One region of the Vreelandella hamiltonii genome, then DNA from elsewhere that is predicted to be linked to it. Evidence: predicted binding sites of a transcription regulator. Region 1 holds the regulator's gene; each other region holds the start of a gene.
The links. Region 1 encodes sigma-54, which starts transcription at its own class of promoters, with help from an activator protein. Its sites were predicted from a motif close to TGGCACNNNNNTTGCTNT; they were not measured.
Positions count from the first base shown of each region.

Region 2: the regulator sigma-54 is predicted to act here: its motif matches at 3,759-3,776, upstream of IE061_RS09060 (NCS1 family nucleobase:cation symporter-1).
Region 3: the regulator sigma-54 is predicted to act here: its motif matches at 2,326-2,343, upstream of IE061_RS02145 (nitrate reductase).
Region 4: the regulator sigma-54 is predicted to act here: its motif matches at 3,143-3,160, upstream of IE061_RS07300 (amino acid ABC transporter substrate-binding protein).

Region 1 covers NZ_BMXO01000003.1:175,461-180,598, reverse strand. Annotated here, with positions in the region: gene lptA (lipopolysaccharide transport periplasmic protein LptA) at 1-259, shown strand, start outside; gene lptB (LPS export ABC transporter ATP-binding protein) at 281-1,027, shown strand; gene IE061_RS05340 (RNA polymerase factor sigma-54) at 1,133-2,548, shown strand; gene hpf (ribosome hibernation-promoting factor, HPF/YfiA family) at 2,646-2,954, shown strand; gene ptsN (PTS IIA-like nitrogen regulatory protein PtsN) at 2,959-3,426, shown strand; gene rapZ (RNase adapter RapZ) at 3,497-4,429, shown strand; gene IE061_RS05320 (HPr family phosphocarrier protein) at 4,455-4,724, shown strand; gene pmbA (metalloprotease PmbA) at 4,731-5,138, opposite strand, start outside.
Region 2 covers NZ_BMXO01000007.1:83,052-88,189, forward strand. Annotated here, with positions in the region: gene IE061_RS09050 (putative bifunctional diguanylate cyclase/phosphodiesterase) at 1-413, opposite strand, end outside; gene IE061_RS18055 (PDC sensor domain-containing protein) at 467-1,030, opposite strand; gene IE061_RS09055 (LysR family transcriptional regulator) at 1,225-2,130, shown strand; gene IE061_RS09060 (NCS1 family nucleobase:cation symporter-1) at 2,185-3,702, opposite strand; gene IE061_RS09065 (nitrilase-related carbon-nitrogen hydrolase) at 4,315-5,138, shown strand, end outside.
Region 3 covers NZ_BMXO01000001.1:421,578-426,715, forward strand. Annotated here, with positions in the region: gene IE061_RS02145 (nitrate reductase) at 1-2,116, opposite strand, end outside; gene IE061_RS02150 (NAD(P)/FAD-dependent oxidoreductase) at 2,768-4,087, shown strand; gene nirB (nitrite reductase large subunit NirB) at 4,105-5,138, shown strand, end outside.
Region 4 covers NZ_BMXO01000005.1:109,901-115,038, reverse strand. Annotated here, with positions in the region: gene IE061_RS07310 (amino acid ABC transporter permease) at 1-750, opposite strand, end outside; gene IE061_RS07305 (amino acid ABC transporter permease) at 772-1,962, opposite strand; gene IE061_RS07300 (amino acid ABC transporter substrate-binding protein) at 2,061-3,086, opposite strand; gene IE061_RS07295 (amino acid ABC transporter substrate-binding protein) at 3,314-4,324, opposite strand; gene speE (polyamine aminopropyltransferase) at 4,412-5,138, opposite strand, start outside.

The DNA of each region.
Region 1 (5,138 bases):
CACGGGCGAGCGTGCCTACCTGCGCAATCAACTGGAAGACCAGACGACGCCCATGGAAGGCTGGGCGCGACGCATCGTCTACCATGTGTCCGAGCGGCGTGTAGAGCTGATCGACCAGGCCGAACTGACCCAGCAAGGGGACCGCTTCCAGGGGGGACGGCTCGAATACTTCATCGACCGCGGGGTGGTCCAAGCACGCTCCGATGTCAGCGGCAGCGCACCGCAACGCATCCGCATGACCTTACAGCCCGAGCAATAGAGAGAGCCCCTCGTGACAGCCATCAGCCCCGACACTGCAGCGGTCAAGACGCTCCATGCACAGCATCTGGCCAAGAGTTACAAGCGCCGCCGCGTGGTCAAGGATATCAACCTGGAAATTGCCCAAGGCAGTGTCGTTGGCCTGCTCGGCCCCAACGGCGCAGGCAAGACCACCTCGTTCTACATGATCGTCGGCCTGGTGAAATCCGATGCTGGCAAGGTGGGCATCGACGATCTCGACCTGACCCGGGCGCCGATGCATGAACGCGCGCTGGCGGGTATCGGCTACCTGCCCCAGGAAGCATCGATCTTTCGCAAGCTGTCGGTGGCCGACAACATCATGGCCATTCTGGAAACGCGCCGGGAGCTGGACCGCAGTAGCCGAGAAGCGAAGCTCGAATCCCTGCTGGAAGACTTCCACATCACCCACATTCGCGACAACCTGGGCATGAGCCTGTCGGGCGGCGAGCGGCGACGAGTGGAAATTGCCCGCTCGCTGGCCACCGAGCCCGCTTTCATTCTACTGGACGAACCTTTTGCTGGCGTCGACCCCATTTCCGTGGGCGATATCAAGTCGATCATACGCGCGCTCAAGAAGCGCCATATTGGCGTGCTGATTACCGACCACAACGTGCGTGAAACCCTGGATATCTGCGATATTGCCTATATTGTTGGCGACGGACACATCATAGCCAGTGGAAACCCCCAGGAAATTCTCAATAACCAGAAGGTGCGCGACGTCTACCTGGGCGCCGACTTCCGCCTTTAAATAATGGCCCACGAAGGCATTTTATTTAGTGGCATGCTTATTGCACTTGCACCAAACGGAGAGTCGCTCTAGGGTGGAGCTTTCTGATTAACGAGTGGTTCTCAGATGGTCATGAAAGCTTCTCTTCAACTGCGTATCGGCACACAGCTGACCATGACACCTCAGCTGCAGCAGGCCATTGCGCTGCTTCAGCTATCGACGCTGGACCTTCGTCAAGAAATTCAGCAGGCGCTGGATGGCAACCCCATGCTCGAACAGGAGGATGAGTTTGGCGAACAGGCGGTCAGCGAGCCTCAGGAAGCCGAGTGGGCAGACAGCATTCCCAACGAGCTCTCCGTGGACAGCGACTGGTCCGACACCTACCAGGACATGGGCAGCGCGGGCGGCAGTAGCGAAGGCCCGGACTTCGAGCGCCAGGCGGCCGGTCAGAGCCTTCATGGGCACTTGCTCTGGCAACTGGCCATGACCGACTTCTCTGCGCGTGAGCATGCCATTGCCGAGAGCCTCATCGATGCGCTGGATGCCAACGGCTATCTGACCCAGCCGCTCAACGACATCCGCGAGGGGCTCAAGGCGCAGGGCCACGATGGCCTGAGCCAACGCGAGGTCGAAAACACCTTGCTGCGCCTGCAGCAGTTCGAGCCTACTGGCGTGTTCGCCCGTGACCTGCGCGAGTGCCTGATGCTGCAGCTGGCCGCGCTACCCGAAGACACTCCGCTGTTGATGCCCGCCAAGCGCCTGGTACGCCAGTTTCTCGAAGCGCTGGGCAAGGACGACATGCGCCTGCTGAAACGACGCCTGAGCCTCGATGACGAGCAGTTGGACGATGTCATCCGTTTAATCCGCAGCCTTGACCCTCGCCCCGGAAGCGCCTACGGCGTCACCGACGACAGCTATGTGACGCCGGACCTGGTGGTACGTCACAATCACGAGGGCTGGCATCTGGAGCTCAACCCGGAAGCGCTGCCTCGGCTACGTATCCAACCCGACTACGCCAGCCTGATCAAGCGCGCCGACAAGAGCCAGGACAACCAGTTTTTGAAAGAGCACCTCCAGGAGGCTCGCTGGCTGATCAAGAGCCTGTCGAGCCGCAACGACACGCTGCTGCGCGTGGGGCGCGAGATCATTGCCCGCCAGATAGGCTTCCTCGAGCAGGGTGAAGAGGCCATGAAACCGCTGATTCTGGCCGATATCGCCGAAGCGGTAGAGATGCATGAATCGACTATCTCCCGAGTCACCACCCAGAAATACATTCATACCCCGCGCGGGGTCTTCGAGCTCAAGTACTTCTTCTCCAGCCAGGTCAGCGGCCAGGAGGGCGGCGACAGCCACTCCAGCACGGCCATTCGAGCGCGTATCAAGAAACTGATTCAGGACGAGCCGCCAGGCAAGCCACTCTCCGACAGTCGCCTGGTCACCCTGCTGGAAGAGGGTGGCATTACCGTGGCACGCCGCACCGTCGCCAAGTACCGAGAGTCGATGGGTATACCTTCGTCGAGCGAGCGACGCCGTTTGCGCTAGTTAAACGCTCTTGCCCAACAAACTCGCGGCGAGGGCTTTGCAATGGCCCAAAAAGGGTTACAATCGAAGTACAGTCCGATGGATAAGGAGCACGTCAATGCAAGTAAACATCACTGGTCATCACGTTGAACTGACTGACGCCTTGCGTGACTACGTAAACGAAAAGCTGGAACGCGTTGAGCGTCACTACGACAACATCACGACCGTCCAGGTCACCTTATCTGTCGAAAAGGAGCGCCAGCAAGCGGCTTGCACGCTGCATGCCGCAGGAGCAGACCTGCATGCGGAAGCGCAGGATAATGACATGTACGCGGCCATTGACGCCCTGGCGGACAAAATCGACCGTCAGCTGGTAAAACACAAGGAAAAAGCACAAGCCCGCGCCCAAGGCGCTGGCGTGCGTTAAACCGATGACGTTGGAAACCATACTCCCCCCGGAGCGCGTGCTGTACGACGTGCCCGGGGGCAGCAAAAAAAGGGTGCTGGAGTTTTTCAGCACCTTTATCGCTCAGAACACGCCCAGCCTGGACAGTCAGGAAGTCTTTAGCCGCCTGATTGGCCGTGAACGGCTGGGCAGCACTGGTATCGGCAATGGCGTAGCCATCCCCCATGCACGCAGCCCTCACTGCAGCACGCCCATTGCTGGCTTTCTCAAGCTGGCCGAGCCCGTCGACTTCGACGCCATCGATGGTGACCCGGTCGATCTGGTCTTCGTGCTGTTGGTTCCCGAAGAAGCCGATGACACGCACCTGGCCCTGCTGGGTCAGGTGGCTACGATCATGAACGACGCTGCCACGCGCCAACAGCTGCGCAATGTCAGTAGCCAGCGCGCATTGCTCGAGCTGCTGACCGACAAGATTCGCGAGCAGGCTGCCTAGCGCAGCCATTGCCAGGCAGCAAGGCACACGGCAAGCCCTCTATCCCTTTGATACCCAAGAGAGATGCGCTATGCAGCTGGTGATCATTAGCGGCCGCTCAGGGTCCGGCAAGTCCATCGCCCTACAGGCGTTGGAGGATCTTGGCTATTACGCCATCGACAACCTGCCCGCCATGCTGCTGGGCTCGCTGGTCGATGAATTGCGCGAGCAAGGGGGGCGAACTCACCTGGCGGTCAGCATCGATGCGCGCAACCTGCCCACGGCGCTGGAGCAGTTGCCTGCGCTACTGGGAGAGCTACGTCAACGCCAAATCCGTTTTCAGGTCATCTACCTGACCACGGACGCGCGCATTCTGCTGGAGCGCTACTCGGCCACCCGGCGGCGCCACCCGCTGACCCGGGATAGTGACATGACCCTGGAAGAAGCCATCGACAAGGAAGAGCAGACGCTGCTCGACATTCGCGATCTGGCCGACCTGCTGATCGACACGTCACGCCTCTCGGTGCACGATCTTCGCCGTCGCATCACCGATCAGGTCGCTCACCAACGGCGTGACCAGCTGACCCTGACGTTTGAATCCTTCGGCTATAAGCGGGGCGTGCCCATGGATGCCGATATCGTGTTTGACGTGCGCTGCCTGCCTAACCCTTATTGGGATCCCAGCCTGCGGCAGTTCACCGGACGCGATGCCAATATTCAGGCCTTCCTGGGCGGCTACCCCATCGTCGATGACATGCGTGACGATATTCATGCCTGGTTGGACAAGTGGCTGCCCGCCTACCAAAGCAGTCAACGTAGCTATATGACCGTGGCCATTGGCTGCACTGGCGGCCAGCATCGCTCTGTCTACATGGTGGAACAACTGGCGCAGGCGCTGGTCAAGCGCACTGGCGCCATTCAGCTCAGGCATCGGGAATTGGGCTTGCAGTACACGCTAAGCGAATTACCCGCTACCGTCGATGCCACTTCTTCCACCCCCCCCAGCGACACGACGTCGCCCTGATCTCACTCGGCAAAAAGGAACCAGAGTGCCTGAAAGAACCTTAACGCTGACCAATCAACGCGGCCTTCATGCCCGCGCTGCCACCAAGCTGGTCACGTGCGGCCAGCAGTTTTCAGCCCGTATTCATGTTTACAAACAGCAGCAGAAAGCCGATGCCGCCAACATCATGTCGCTGCTGATGCTGGCGGCCCCTTGCGGCACTTCGCTGACCATCACCGCAGAGGGCGAAGATGCCGACCAGGCCCTGGATGCCATCCAGGCCCTGTTCGACGCACGTTTCGACGAGGATCAGTAACCCTCGTTAGCTGCCCGCCACCGTCATGGCATCCACCAGCCAGCTGCCGGTATGGATGCTGCCCCGCGTATCGGTATCGTCGCCAATGCCCACCAGGCCAGCGAACATGGTGTTGAGATTGCTGGCAATGGTGAACTCTTCGATGGGGTACTGCACCTCGCCATTTTCTACCCAGAATCCGGCGGCACCGCGAGAGTAGTCCCCCGTTACGCCATTGACCCCCTGCCCCATCAGCTCGGTCACCCAAATGCCCTGCCCCATTTGCTGCAGCAGCTCATCACGCGATGTCAGCGGGGCCAGAAGACGCAGGTTGCGCGCTCCTCCGGCGTTTCCGGTCGACTGCATGCCCAGGCGGCGGGCACTGTAGGCAGACAGCATGTAGCTGGCGACCCTGCCCTGCTCGATGAAACGGTT
Region 2 (5,138 bases), on a different contig from region 1:
TGATGAATTTCCTGCTCGGCCGCCTTGCGCTCGCTGATGTCACTCATGGTGGCCACATAGTGGGTCAAGCTGCCGTTGCGGTCGTGCACGGCGCTGATGGTCAGCCACTCGGGAAACAGCTCGCCGTTCTTGCGCTGGTTCCAGATTTCCCCCTCCCAGCTTCCCGTGGAGAGTACGCTGCGCCATAAGCGTCGGTAGAATGCGGCATTGTGGTGCCCAGAGCTGAACATGCGTGGGTTCCTGCCCACGACCTCTGCATCACTGTAGCCGGTGATGCGCTTGAAAGTGTCGTTCACTTTCAGGATCGTGCCCCGTGCATCGGTCACCATGATGCCCAAATGTGCCTGAAATGCAGCGGCAGCAATTTGCAGCTCCACTTCGGCGCGTTTTGCGTCAGTTACCTCACGGGTCACGGAAAGCACTCCTTCCAATTCGTCCGGTTGTTGGGTGCTGCTCACCAGAGGACTCAACGCCCCCTCGGCAGGGCCTGGCCGCCGCACATGGTGCAGATAGAAGCGCTGATCCAGGGCCGACCAATAAAGCGGCGTGACCACTTCGTCATACGCTGACTGGCTGAAACCTCGCAACGTGCCGTCTGGCTCAGATCCCTGCCCGCATGACGGTTGTCGCCGCTGCTTACCCAAGCGCGCCCGTCTGCATTCAACACGCCAAGCTCATCGATCAACGGCAGATAGCGCGTCAGGTTCTCCAGCGCTACCTGAACCTGCACCTCACGGTCAGGCACGCCTGCCGTCTGACGTTCGAGCAGCTCTTCGAGCCCAAACAGCGCCTGCGCGCTCTGCCCCAGTACTCCATTCGCCCATTCAGCCACCACGCTGGCGCGGGCAGCAGCCCGCGCTTCTGCGGCCTGCAGCTCTTGCTCGTACTGCCCTTTCAACAGCCAGCCAAACAGTACCAGCATCACGCACAGCGACACGATGTAAATGGCAATGACGCGATGGCGGTAACGACGATGGCGAGGCAGCGTATCAAGGTGTCGGGAGAGTCCATCACTCGGCGGGAGCGACATCATGCATACCTTAGTCAGGCATCCCGTGGGCGCACCTGATAGAGTGAAAAAAGACAGAGGAAGATACACCAGCCCGAGACATGGGTGGGACTGTTGAAGTGTGGCGCGATGTTTTTTTGATGTATATCAATTTTTGGCAAAAACCGTCATCAAAATCCTCATATCGGTATGACCGGCAGGGCAACGAGGCAGCCATGGCATCTCTGGGACAAATGAGCGATTACGACATACGCCTGGTGCGTATCTTCAAGACCGTGGTGGAGTGCGGTGGCTTCACCGCAGCAGAAACGACGCTGGGCATCAGCCGCTCGGCCATCAGCCAGCACATGAGCGACCTGGAGAGCCGCCTGGGGTTTTCGCTTTGCCAGCGAGGTCGCGGTGGGTTCAGCCTGACCGAAGAAGGCAAGGAGATTTACCAGGCAGGCCTGACCCTGCTGACTGCCCTCGAAACCTTCAAAAGTGATGTCAATGCACTGCATCAGACCATCAAGGGCGAGCTGAATATCAGCATCACCGATAGCCTGGTGACGCTACCCGCCATGAACGTTACCCACGCCCTGGCGGCGCTGACGGCGCCCAACCATGCGGTGACCGTGAATATTCATATGGAACCCTCGGACGCGGTGATCCGTGGCGTCATGGATGGGCATCTGCACGTCGGGGTGGTGCCTGCCGTGAACCTGCCGACCAGCCTGGAGACGCGCTGGCTTTACGACGAGCCGTCCTACCTGTACTGCTCGGCAGAGCACCCTTTGTTCCCACAGACCGATGAGACGCTCGAAGCAGGCGAGATTGCCCAGCACCCCGCCATACAGCCCCGCTACCCGCTACCGGAAAAGGCCCGCCAGGCCCACGAAGCACTCAACCGTCGAGCCTCTGCGTCAGACCGGGAAGGCGCTGCCTTCCTGATCCTGACCGGGCGCTTCATTGGCTTTCTACCCGAACACGTGGCCGCCCAGTGGGTCAGCGCAGGCAAGATGCGTGCCCTGCTGCCCCAGCACTACGCCTATCGCATCCCGTTCGTGCTGATTACCCGCCACGACCGCCGCCCCAACCGCGTGGTGGATGCCTTCCTGGGGCTGGTGAAGGAAGCCAACTAGCGGCGCAGCCCGCCAGGCTCTGCCCGACAGCTGGCTGCGCCATGCGCTACCGCATCAAGGCTGGCGAGCCGCCTCGCTGGCCATCAGCGGCACAGGGCCTGCCTGGGGAGACGACGCCAGCGTACGGCTGGCGACGTAGTACACCAGCGCCCCCAACGCCGAGCCCGTGAACCAGCCGTAGTCATAGAACCAGTTCATGGTACCGGTCAGCAGCGACAGCAGGGTCAGGCTCACCGGAATGCCGAAGGCAATGAATCCGGCGATATTGACCGCGGGGTAAGCCTGGTGGTCCATGTACAGGCTAGGCACATCCAGGCGCTGGCGTTTGATCAGGAAATAATCCACCGCCATGATGCCTGCAATCGGGCCCAGCAGGCTGGAGTAGCCCAGCAGCCAGTTGGAGTACATCTGCTCCAGTGAAACGCCCTGGCTCACCACCCCCGCCTTTTGCAGCAGGTCGTAGCCCATCAGCAGCACCCCCACGGCGCCGGTCATCAGCACGCCACGGGTTTGATTGATCAGCTTGGGGGCAATGTTCTGAAAGTCATTGGTGGGTGAGACGATATTGGAAGCGGTGTTGGTCGAGATGGTCGCCACGATGATCAGCAGCATGGCCATGATGACCCAGAAAGGGCTGTCGATATAGCCGATCAAGCGCACCGGGTCGGCCACGGTTTGGCCTACCAGCGTTTCCGAGGCGGCGGTCAATACCACGCCCAGGGCAGCAAAGAAGAACATGGTCAACGGCAAGCCCAGGATCTGCCCGACGATCTGGTCCTTCTGGCTCTTGGCGAAGCGGCTGAAATCAGGAATGTTCAGTGACAGCGTCGCCCAGAAGCCCACCATGGCCGTCAGGCCAGCAAAGAAATAGCCATACACCGAAGCTCCTTCCGGGCGCGACGGCGGCTGGGCCAGCAGTTCGGTCATCGACATGTGCGGCCACGCCCACATCATCAGTCCGATCCCCACGGCCAACAGCAGCGGTGCCGCCAGGGTTTCCAGCCACTTGATCGACTCGGCCCCGCGAATCACCACGTACAGGTTCATGGCGCCAAACACGAAGAAACCAATCACCTCGCCAACGCCTCCCAGCGCCGCCCAGGCGGGAAACAGAGCCGACAGCAGCAGGTGAATGGCCAGCCCGCCAAACATGGTTTGAATGCCAAACCAGCCGCAGCCCACCAGCGCCCTGACCAGGCAAGGCACGTTGGAACCCAGGATGCCAAACGAAGAGCGCAGCACCACCGGAAAGGGAATGCCGAATTTGGTGCCGGGAAAAGCGTTCAGCGTCAGCGGAATCAGCACGATCACGTTGGCCAGCAGAATGGCCAGCAGCGCCTCGCCCACGCTCAGCCCAAAGTAGGCCGTGAGCACGCCGCCCAGGGTGTAGGTAGGCACGCAGATCGACATACCGACCCACAGCGCCGCAATGTTCCATTTACTCCAGGTACGCTCTTTTGCTTCGGTAGGCGCAATATCTTCATTGAAGCGGGCGCTTTCACGCACATCGTCTTCCACTGCCAGTTCGACCAACCCCTGCTGATCGATCATTCGAGATTTAGCTGCCGTCATTGTTGTCTCCTCAGCCTCGCCATTGCCTTTTTATCTTCAAAGGTTCAGCAAGTTGTGCAGCAATAAGCGTGCCCAAAACCACTCGCTCACCGCTAACTCATTGAACACAAAGCTGACTAAACAGACATATATAAAGACGAAGCCCTCTGTATCATTGTTGTTATAGTCACGGGTATTAAAACCTCCTAAACAGGGTAGCGACATATTCGTAAAACGCACCACAAGAATGCAAAACACCAATATAAAAACCAAAAAATAAAACACAAACCATTGATTTAAAAAAATAAAAATGAAACGCCATAATAGTGCAACACCTCACCAAATTGATAAAAACGGACAATAAAAAACTTAAAAAACAGCAAAAACAGTCACTTGAAAGACAACCAGGATTTTCATAAAAACTTCTTGCAAAACGTCTTCAACCAGCGCTATGTTCAAAAAGCTGTCTATCTTGACAGCTTTGCTAACAATTATAAGTTTCGACCATGAGTCGATGTCATGACACGCCTAGCGATCTTTTCCGCCACTCATCGATACCGGCAGAAAAGCCACCCATAGCTGGCCTCCCATCCATTCGGAGGTCGTCGCGTTATGACAAAAGAGGGGTAGTCCATGCAGAAAATGAAGATTGGCCTGATCCAGATGGCCCTGAATACCAGCACCGATCAGGAACCCGGCGTCATTCGTGACGCGATGAACGAAGCGCACCTGCCCATGATTCAGCAAGCCGCCGAGCAAGGCGTGCAGGTGCTGTGCTTTCAGGAAGTGTTCAATCAGCCCTATTTTTGCCCCAGCCAGGACAGCAAATGGTACGCCGCCGCCGAGCGAGTGCCGGAGGGCCCCACCTGCCAGATGATGCAAAAGCTCGCGGCCGAGCACCGCATGGTGATCATCGTCCCTATCTATGAAGAGACCGAGACCGGCGTTTACTACAACACGGCAGCGGTATTCGACGCTGACGGCAGCTACCTGGGCAAATACCACAAGACACACATTCCCCAGGTGGCTGGCTTTTGGGAGAAATTCTTCTTCAAACCAGGCAAATCCAACTGGCCGGTTTTCGATACCGCCTACGGCAAGATCGGCGTGTATATCTGCTACGACCGCCACTTCCCGGAAGGCTGGCGGGCATTGGCGCTCAACGGCGCCGACGTGATTTTCAACCCTTCGGCCACGGTGGCCGGTCTTTCCCAATACCTCTGGGAGCTTGAGCAACCCGCCTCTGCCGCTGCCAACGGCTGCTTCATCGCCGCCATCAACCGGGTTGGCACCGAGGCGCCCTGGAATATCGGCGACTTCTACGGCTCCAGCTACATCGTCAACCCACGCGGCAAGATCGAAGCCCAGGCCAGCGCCACGGAAGATGAGCTGTTAGTGCATGAGATCGACCTGGATATGGTGCGCGAGGTGCGCAACAACTGGCAGTTCTTCCGCGA
Region 3 (5,138 bases), on a different contig from region 1:
CCACGGCGCCCTGTTTGGATTCTGGCTGGCCCGAGACCGGGTCGGTGATGCCTTGCAGCAAGGCGCCACTGCGCCCCTGGCCCGTAAAGCAGTCGGTCCAGTGCATGGGCACGAACACTTCCCCCCGCCGCTGCCCGTGGGCAAGGCGCACACGCCCCCGATACTCCCCCGTGGCCGCGCTCAACTGAGCCAGCGACTGCGCTTCGAGCCCATGCTCGGCGGCGTCCTCGGGATGCAGCTCGATGAAGGGTTCGGCGCGATGGTTCATCAAGCGAGGCGCACGGGCCGTGCGGGTCATGGTGTGCCACTGGTCGCGCACGCGGCCAGTGTTGAGGCGCAGCGGGTAGCGCTCGCAAAGCGCCTGCTGGGGCAAACGCGGATCGATCGGCAGCAGCCGTGCACGACCGTTGGGCGTGGCAAACTGGCCATCCACGAACAGCCGCGGGGTGCCGTGGGGCGCTTGCCGAGTGACCGGCCACTGAATGGGGGCCAGCGCATCATACGCCGCCTGGCCCAGGCCGCTCAGGCCTGAGATGTCGAACAACCGCGCAGAGGCACCGCTATTTTCATAGCCGGAAAGCCGCGCATGCTCATCGAAGATTTCCCAGGGGTGGGCATAATCGAACGCTTCTGCGAACCCCAACCGCTTGGCCACCTCGCAGATGATCCACCAGTCGTGTTGAGCCTCGCCCGGCGGAGGCAGCATTCCCCGCTGGCGGGAAATGCGCCGCTCGGAGTTGGTGACCGTGCCATCCTTTTCCGACCAACCCGACGCGGGCAGCACGATATCGGCAAAGGGCAGCAGGTCGGTATGGGCCACACACTCCGAAACGATGACCAGCGGGCACTTGGCCAGGGCGCGACGCACCTGTTCACCGTTCGGCAGACTCACTGCCGGGTTGGTGGCCATGACCCACAGCGCCGTGACGTCGCCTCGCTCGATGGCCTCGAACAGCTCCACCGCCTTGTGGCCCGGCCCGTCAGGCAACGAGGCTGACAGGTGTTCCGTGGACCAGAAGCGGCTGACACGCTGGCGTGCCCCGGGCGTGTGGTAATCCATATGCGCCGCCAGCTGGTTCGCCAACCCGCCCACTTCGCGCCCGCCCATGGCATTGGGCTGGCCCGTGATCGAAAAGGGCCCGGCCCCTGGCAGGCCAATCTTGCCGCCCGCCAGGTGGCAATTGATGATCGCATTGCACTTGTCGGTACCACTGGAGGATTGATTGACGCCCTGAGAGTACAGAGTGACCACATGCAGCTGGCTGGCAAACCAGTAGTAGAAGGTCTCCAGCCGCTCTTCATCGACGTCGCAGGCCTTCGCAACCGCTTGCAGGCTACCGGCGCTCTGCTGGGCGGCGGCCAGCGCCTGCTCGATACCTTCGGTGTGCCGCTGCAAATAGACATCGTCCAGCTTCTGCTGGGCCGCCATCCAGGCCAGCAGCCCGTTGAACAGAAAGGCGTCGCTGCCTGGCGCGATGCCCAGGTACAGATCGGCGATATCACAGGTGTCCGTGACTCGCGGGTCCACCACCACCACGCGCATCAGTGGATTACGCTCCTTGGCGACTTTCAGGCGCTGATACAGCACAGGGTGATTCCAGGCCAGATTGGAGCCCACCAGCACCACCAGCTCGGCCTCTTCCAGGTCCTCATACTGGCAGGGCACGGCATCCGCTCCGAAGGCACGCTTGTAGCCCGCCACGGCCGACGCCATGCATAGCCGTGAGTTGGTATCCAGATGCGGGGTGCCCAAGAAACCTTTGAACAGCTTGTTGGCGACGTAATAATCTTCGGTCAGCAGCTGGCCGGATAAGTACGCTGCCACCGTCTGCGGGCCATGGGCAGTGCGCTGCGCCTGCAAGCGTTCGGCGGTGGTGGTGAGCGCCTGCTCCCAAGAGACCTCCTGGCCGTCCACGCGCGGCTTCAGCAAGCGCCCCTGCTCTCCCAGCGTTTCGTGCAGCGCGGTGCCTTTCACGCACAGACGGCCATAGTTGGCTGGGTGCTCGCGGTCTCCTTTGACGGCGATGAGCTGGCCGCTTTTAAGCGTTGCAGTCACGCCGCAGCCGACGCCGCAGTAGGGGCAGGTGGTTCGGGCGAGCCGATTGGCCTGTGGCATGGCAGTTTCCTCCGGCGTTAAAAAGCAAAAAACGCCCAAGCCAGCCTCGAAAGAAGCCTGCCTGGACGCCGTTGTCTCAGGGGCACCGCTTACCGGGTGCCGTACTCATCAGTGATTTGCTGCAGTTGGTATTATTCGACGCAATTAGTCGTTGTGATCGTTATGGGCAAAGACCCTGCACTGAGCCGTTGTTACTTGTTACTAGAATAACTGCAAACCCTGCGCCCACGCTGCGCCATAACCATTAAAGCATTTAAGAAACAATAACTTAAAAACACACTCTGCATTTCTACTCCTCGCCAAAGGAATGCTCTTTGTCGAATAAGCGGTTGAAGAGAGTGCATTAACCGCCGCTTAAGCACCAAAGTGGGGCAAGCCTAGCTAACCATGAGCGGCCTGCCACCTCCTCAAAAACGCTTAATACCCTGATTAGGCTGAATTAAATCCACCGACGGCAAAAGCTGGCGGGCTTTTTGCTCACCATAAGACAAGACAGTTCGGCAGCCAACGGCGGTTGCTGCGCGTTATCAACGACGCCAACGGGCAACGACGCCCCTGATACCCCCTTCTTGAAAGGGCTGTGTCAGGGGCGTTTTTTATTTGCTGAGCATTATGTTTCAACCACATATGCTTCAACCACAGGAGCTACCTATGGAAACCGCTTCCCGGTGCTCACAGAACGAACACCTCGTCATTATCGGTAACGGCATGGCTTGCCACCGACTACTTGAAGCGCTGGTTAACCATCCGCAGCGCCCCCGCCGTATCACAGTGGTGGGTGAGGAGCCGGTACCTGCCTATAACCGCATTTTGCTCTCTCCTTTACTGGCGGGCGAGCTGGCGCCTGAGGCGCTCACTCTGCAAGACGCCTCCTGGTACGCCGATAACAACATCACACTGACGCTTGGCGACCGCGTGACCTCCATCGACCGCGAACGCCGCCTGCTCCTCACGCATCGCGGCGACATCTTAAGCTATGACCGATTAGTGATGGCCACTGGCTCGCGCCCCACGCTGCCAGCGGTGCCTGGCATCACGCTTGACGGTGTTCATACGTTTCGTGACCTACGCGATGCCGACGCCTTAGAAGCTATTGCTCAGCAAGGCGGCAACGCCGTGGTGATTGGCGGCGGCTTACTTGGATTGGAAGCTGCTGAAGGGCTGCGCAAACGGGGCGGTAGCGCGCTCACCGTCAGCGTTTTACAGCGCAGCGAGCGGTTGATGAACCGCCAGCTAGACACCACCGCCGCCCAATTGCTGGAAGCCACGCTGCGCGAGCGTGGCATCATCATTGAAACCGGCGCATCGCTTGCTGCCTTGGAGGGTAACGGCCACGGGCAGGTGCAGTCGGTCACACTGAGCGATGGCCGGAAGCTAGCTGCCGACAGCGTGATTGTCGCGGCGGGTATTACCCCCAATGCGGAGCTAGGCCAGCAAAGCGGGCTTATATTCGACCGCGCCATTGTGGTGGATGGGCACCTCACCACCTCAGACGACCACATTTATGCGCTGGGCGAATGCTGCCAGTTCGAGCAGCACACTTACGGGCTGGTGGAACCCATTTGGCGGCAGGTGGAGGTGCTTGCTGCCGTGCTGTGTGGTGAAACGCCAGCGGCGTATCAAGAAGCCCCCGTGGCCACCAAACTCAAGGTCAGCGGTGTCAGCCTGTTTGCCTTTGGCCCCACCGAGGCCGCCGCTAAGCACGAAGAGCTTCGTTACCAAGACCCGGAAACCGGCGACTACTGCCGCCTGCTGCTCCATCAAGGCCGCCTTATCGGCGCGGTGCTGTATGGCGATACCCGCCACGGCCCCTGGTATTTCGAGCAGGCGCTGGCCGCGACCGACCTAACCGCGTGCCGCCACCTGTTGCTGTTTGGCGCAACCGATGCCCAAACAGCGCTCGATAACCATTTCGATAACCCTCTCGACACCCTGTCATCCCCTTTATCTCTCACCCGTGAGGCGGCTTAGCTATGGTGAATCACACAATGTCTACTCCAACCACGTCTTCCAACAAGCAAAAGCTGATCATTGTAGGCAACGGCATGGTCGGCCACCATTTTGCCGAGCAGCTCGTGGAAAGCGGCGCGCTGGCGGGGTTTGAGGTGACGATATTTGGCGAAGAGCGCCACCGCGCCTACGACCGCGTGCACTTATCCGAGTACTTTAGCGGCCGCGATGCGGAGTCGCTTGCGCTGTGCGACGCCGATTACTACCACACCCACGGCATTCAATTACGCAGCGGCGAAGCGGTCACCGCGATTGACCGCGAACAGCAGCTGGTGGTGACCGAACAGGGCCACTACGCGTATGACCAGCTCGTGCTGGCCACCGGCTCCTTTCCCTTTGTGCCGCCCATTCCCGGCAACGACAGCGAAGGCTGCTTGGTTTACCGCACCCTGGATGACTTGGATGCCATTCAGGCAGCGGCCAAAAACGCCACCAACGGCGTGGTCGTGGGTGGCGGCTTGCTCGGTTTGGAAGCCGCCAACGCGCTGCGCGGGCTGAACCTGGACACCGCCGTGGTGGAGTTCGCCCCACGACTGATGCCCATGCAGGTGGATAGCGAAGGCGGCGAGCTGCTGAAAGAAAAAATCGAGGCCCTGGGGGTTCAGGTACTCACCGAGCGTGCGACTCAACGTATCGAACCCGGCGACACCAGCCGTCTGCGTATGGTCTTCCAAGACGACAAGGTGCTGGAAACCGACCTGATCGTCTTTTCCGCCGGTATTCGCCCCCAGGATACGCTCGCCCGAGAGTGCGGCTTGAGCATCGGCGAGCGCGGCGGCGTGGTGATCGACGACCAATGTCGCACCAGCGACCCGAACATCCTCGCCATCGGCGAGGTAGCGCTGTGGAATCAGAGTATCTTTGGCCTCGTGGCGCCTGGCTACCAAATGGCCAAAACGGCCGTCGCCACGCTGACGGGGGGCGATATTTGTTTTAGCGGCGCCGATATGAGCACCAAACTAAAACTGCTGGGTGTGGATGTCGGCTCCATTGGCGATGCCCACGGCAACCA
Region 4 (5,138 bases), on a different contig from region 1:
AATGACTTCGGCCATGTAGGCGCTCTGGAATAGCGTCAAGCCGATCAGGGCGCGTACCAGACGGTCCACGCTGACCCCGGTAGGCATGAACAGCGGCAGCATCACCGAGGCCATGAACAGCACCGTGATCAGCGGCACGCCACGCCAGAACTCGATAAAGACGACGCAGAAGCTCTTGACGATGGGCATATTGGAACGCCGCCCCAGGGCCAGCACGATACCGATCGGCAGCGCACCTACCATGCCCACGGTAGCCAGCAGCAGGGTCAGCATCAGGCCGCCCCAGCGATGGGTCGGCACACGCGGCAGGTCGAAATAGCCGCCGTGCAGCAGCACGTAGGCGATCACGGGGAAGCCGACCAGCGCAAACACGGCCACCCAGCGCTTGAAGGGCAGGCGTGGAATCGCCAGCCAGGCAATCAGGGCGAAGAACCCGGCAAAGACGATATTGGCACGCCAGATTTCCGAGCGCGGGTATAGGCCGTAGATGAACTGGGTGAAGCGTGCGTTGATGAACACCCAACAGGCGCCTTCCCGGGAGCAGTCTTCGCGGGAGGTGCCTACCCAGTCGGCGTTGATGAACGCCCATTGCACCGTGGGAACCACGAGCAGGTAGAGAATATACAGGCCGATCAGCGTAAAGATCGTGTTGATCGGGCCGTTGAACAGGTTGCTGCGTAGCCATGCCACAGGGCCCACGGAACTGCTGGGCGCCGGCCTTGGCTCGATCATCGTTTGGTTATGAATCATGGGAATGTCCTCGCCAACGGCCTAGCGTTCAACCAGCGCCACACGGGCGTTGAACCAGTTCATGAACATGGAGACCAGCAGACTGATGGTCAGATAAACCGCCATGGTCATGGCAATGACCTCGATGGCTTGGCCTGTCTGGTTCAGCGTGGTGCCCGCAAAGACCGAAACGAGGTCCGGGTAGCCAATGGCGGTGGCCAGCGACGAGTTCTTGATCAGGTTGAGGTACTGGCTGGTGAGCGGGGGGATGATGACCCGCAGTGCCTGCGGAATGACCACCAGACGCAGCACCAGGTTACGCGGTAGGCTCAGCGCTTGTGCGGCCTCGGTTTGGCCATGGGAAATGGCCTGAATACCGGAGCGCACGATTTCAGCAATGAACGCCGCCGTATAAATCGAGAGCGCGAACCACAGTGCCAGGAACTCGGGAATGACAGTGATACCACCGCGGAAGTTGAAACCGCGCAGCTCGGGGACATCCCAGGTGATCGGCACGCCGGTGGCAAACATCACCAGCAGGGGCAGGCCGAATATCATCGCGAAGGAGATCCAGTAGGCTGGCAGGCGCTGGCCCGTGGCCTCCTGACGGCGCTTGTTCCAGATCACCAGTGCAATGCTGGCGATGATCGCTGCAATGAAGGTGACCGGAATCAGCCCGAACCCGGACTCGAATAACGGTTCGGGAAGATACAGGCCGCGCACGTTGAGAAAGATGACCTCACCGAACGCCAGGCTATCACGGGCGCTGGGCAACGTACGCAATACGGCAAAGTACCAGAAGAAAATCTGCAGCAGCAGCGGGATGTTACGGAAGGTTTCGATATACGCCGTGGCCAGTCGTGCGATCAGCCAGTTGGGCGACAAGCGGGCAATCCCGACGATGAAACCGATGATGGTGGCGGCAATGACCCCCAATGCGCCCACCAGCAGAGTATTCAGCAGGCCCACGAAGAAGGTGCGGCCATAGGTGCTTTGGGAGGAGTAGTCGATCAGACTTTGAACGATCCCGAAGCCTGCGGTGTTGTTAAGAAAACCGAACCCGGTAGTGATCCCGCGAGAGGACAGGTTGTCTTGAACATTACCGACGATATAGAACAGAAACGTAATAACGGCTGTAATGAGTAGAAACTGAAAGATCAGCGCACGCTTTGCGCGGTCTCGCCAGAACGGAGGCTTGTGGCCAACGGGGCGAGCGTTAGGTCTTACGGACATGGATGGCGTCTCCGCTACACGGAAGGTCAATCAAATGGCCCGCCGATCCCCTTGAGTGATGCTGGCAAGGGACGGCGGGCCGGGGTCAAGCGAGACGCTTAGCGAATCGGCGGTGCGTACTGGAAGCCACCCTGGTTCCACAGAGCGTTGACACCCCGTTCGATTTCCAGCGGTGAATCCATGCCGACGTTACGTTCGAAGCTTTCTGCGTAGTTACCTACCTGGCTCAGGATGTTGTAGGCCCACTCGGCATCCAGCCCCATGCCTTCACCGTAGTTGCCGTCCTGACCCAGCAGGCGAGCCACGTCCGGGTTATCGGAATCGCGCATTTCTTCGGCGTTTTCGCTGGTCACACCGTACTCTTCACCGTTGAGCATGGCGAACAGCGACCACTTGACGATGTTGAACCACAGGTCGTCACCCTGACGTACCACGGGGCCCAGCGGCTCCTTGGAGATGACGTCGGGCAGGATCATGGCAGCAGACGGGTCGTCCAGCTGAATACGCAGTGCGGCCAGCTGAGAGGTGTCAGAGGTCAGAACGTCACAGCGTCCCGCCTGGAAGCCACCCACGGTTTGCTCGGACGTATCGAAAACGATGGGATCAAATTCCATGCCGTTGGCGCGGAAGTAGTCAGCCAGGTTCAGCTCGGTGGTGGTGCCGGACTGGATACAGATCGCAGCGCCATCCAGCTCGGAGGCGTTGGAGATGCCCAGGTCGGTAGAGACCATGAAGCCTTGGCCGTCGTAGAAGTTGACGCCGGTGAAGTTGAGGCCCAACGTGGTATCGCGGGTGGTTGTCCAGGTGGTGTTACGGGACAGAACATCGACTTCGCCAGACTGCAGCGCAGTGAAGCGTTCGACGGCGTTCAGGGAAATGTAGTTAACGGCGCCGGCATCGCCCAATACGGCGGCAGCCACGGCACGACATACGTCAACATCAAGACCTTGCCACTCGCCGCTATCGTCCGGCGCGGAAAAACCTGGCAAGCCATCACTAACGCCACACTGTACGGCACCGCGAGAGCGAGTTTCTTCTAATGTGTTCGCCTGCGCGGTAGCGATACCGGCCAGCGTAATTGCACCCGCAGAGGCAAGCAGTACCAGGTGTTTCTTGTTAACCATGTGTGTTCCCCTTCCTCGATTTAATGATGTTATGCATGTCGATGCATGCCTAAAAGCTAGCAAGGAAGGTGCCAAAAAAGATATGTCGGCAAATTCAGCGGTTTTCAACGTAAAATCAGCGAATTTATCGAAAGTATTGGTGCAAAAAAAGAGTGCCAGCGGCTACGCGATGCTCTGTTTTGGTGCGTAGCCGCTGGCGCGGGGAGAAAGCTACTGACGTTCGCCGATCAGCGAATCGGCGGGGCGTACTGAATGCCACCGTCTTTCCATAGCCCGTTGAGGCCTCTGGCAATGTTGAAGTCCGACCCTGTGCCGACATTGCGGTCATAAACGTCCGCGTAATTACCTACCTGCTTGACGATCTGGTAGGCCCAGTCGGCGCTGATGCCCATGGGGCTGCCGAAATCGCCATCCTGGCCCAGCAGGCGCTGTACGTCAGGGTTGTCGCTGTCGAGCTGCTCGTCCACGTTCGCCTGGGTGACTTCCAGCTCTTCGGCATTGAGCATGGCAAACAGCGTCCATTTGACGATATTGAACCACTGGTCGTCGCCCTGGCGCACGGCCGGGCCCAGCGGCTCCTTGGAGATGATCTCGGGCAGCACCACGGCCATGTCGGGGTCGGCCAGCTGCATCCGCTGGGCATAGAGCTGCGAGGCATCGGAGCTCAGCACATCGCAGCGGCCTGCTTCGAACCCGGCAATCGACTGCTCGGGAGAGTCGAAGACCACGGCATCATAGGTCATGCCGTGAACCCTGAAGTAATCGGACAGGTTCAGTTCGCTGGTGGTGCCCGATTGGGTGCATACCGCGGCGCCGTCCAGCTCCTTGGCACTCTGTACGTTCAGGTCGCTGGCGACCATGAAGGCCTGGCCGTCGTAATAGCTGACGCCGGTAAAGTGCATGCCCAGCGTGGTATCGCGGCTGGAGGTCCAGGTGGTGGTGCGCGACAGGACATCCACTTCACCGGACTGAAGGGCCGTGAAACGCTCCACGGAGTCCAGCGGCACGAAGTCCACCTTGTTAGCATCGCCTAGCGCGGCGGCGGCAATGGCGCGGCAGATGTCGGTATCCAGGCCCCGGTACTGGTCGTCGTCATCCAGTGACGAGAAACCGGGCTGGGCGGCATTCACGCCGCAACGCAGGCTATCGCGATTCTGGACGGTGTCCAACGTGCTGGCCATGGCGATGGCCGGTGCCAACAGGCTGGCCCCTACTCCCAACCAACGAACACTCTTCATGTGTGATTCCTTGACGTCGAAGCGCGCCGATCTGCGCGCATAAAAAAGCCGAGCAGCGCCCGGCTCTTCCACTAACGATGCCCGCTCTCACGCAAAGGCTTTGCGCATGAAGGGGGGCAGCGCCAGGGCTCCACGATGGGCCTCTGCTGTGTAGTACTGTAGCGGCATTTCGTGGCTGGCGGCAGCTTCTTCGCGGAAGCTTTCAACGCTGGTGCCTTTACCTGCCAACGTCACGCTCCACCAGCCAGAGGGGTAGACCGGTTGGGGGAAGGGCAAGGTGGCCACGCTGTCGAAGCCCGCTTCGCGCATGTCGTTGCGCAGTTCGCGAATGATCGAACCGCTATGGTAAAGCGGCGACTCGCTCTGCTGCACCATCACTCCGCCACTTTTCAGAATACGGTGGCAGCGTTTCAGGAAGTCGGTCTTGAACAGGCCTTCGGCCGGGCCGACCGGGTCGGTGGAGTCGATGATCAGCAGGTCGATACTCTCGTCGGCCGCGTCATCCACCCACTTCACGCCGTCGGCAAACAGCAGCTCGGCGCGGGGGTCGCCGTTGGCTTCCACGAGTTCGGGGAAAAAGCGCTCGGCGGCCTTGGTGACTTCCTCGTCGATATCGATCTGGGTGACCTTCTCGACGCTCGGATGGCGCAGCACTTCTTTCAAGGTGCCGCAGTCGCCGCCACCAATGATGACCACGCGCTTGGGGTCCTGATGGGTGAACAGCGCCGGGTGGGCGATCATTTCGTGATACAGGAAGTTGTCGCGGTCGGTGAGCATCACGCAGCCATCCAGCACCATCAGGTTGCCGTAGGTC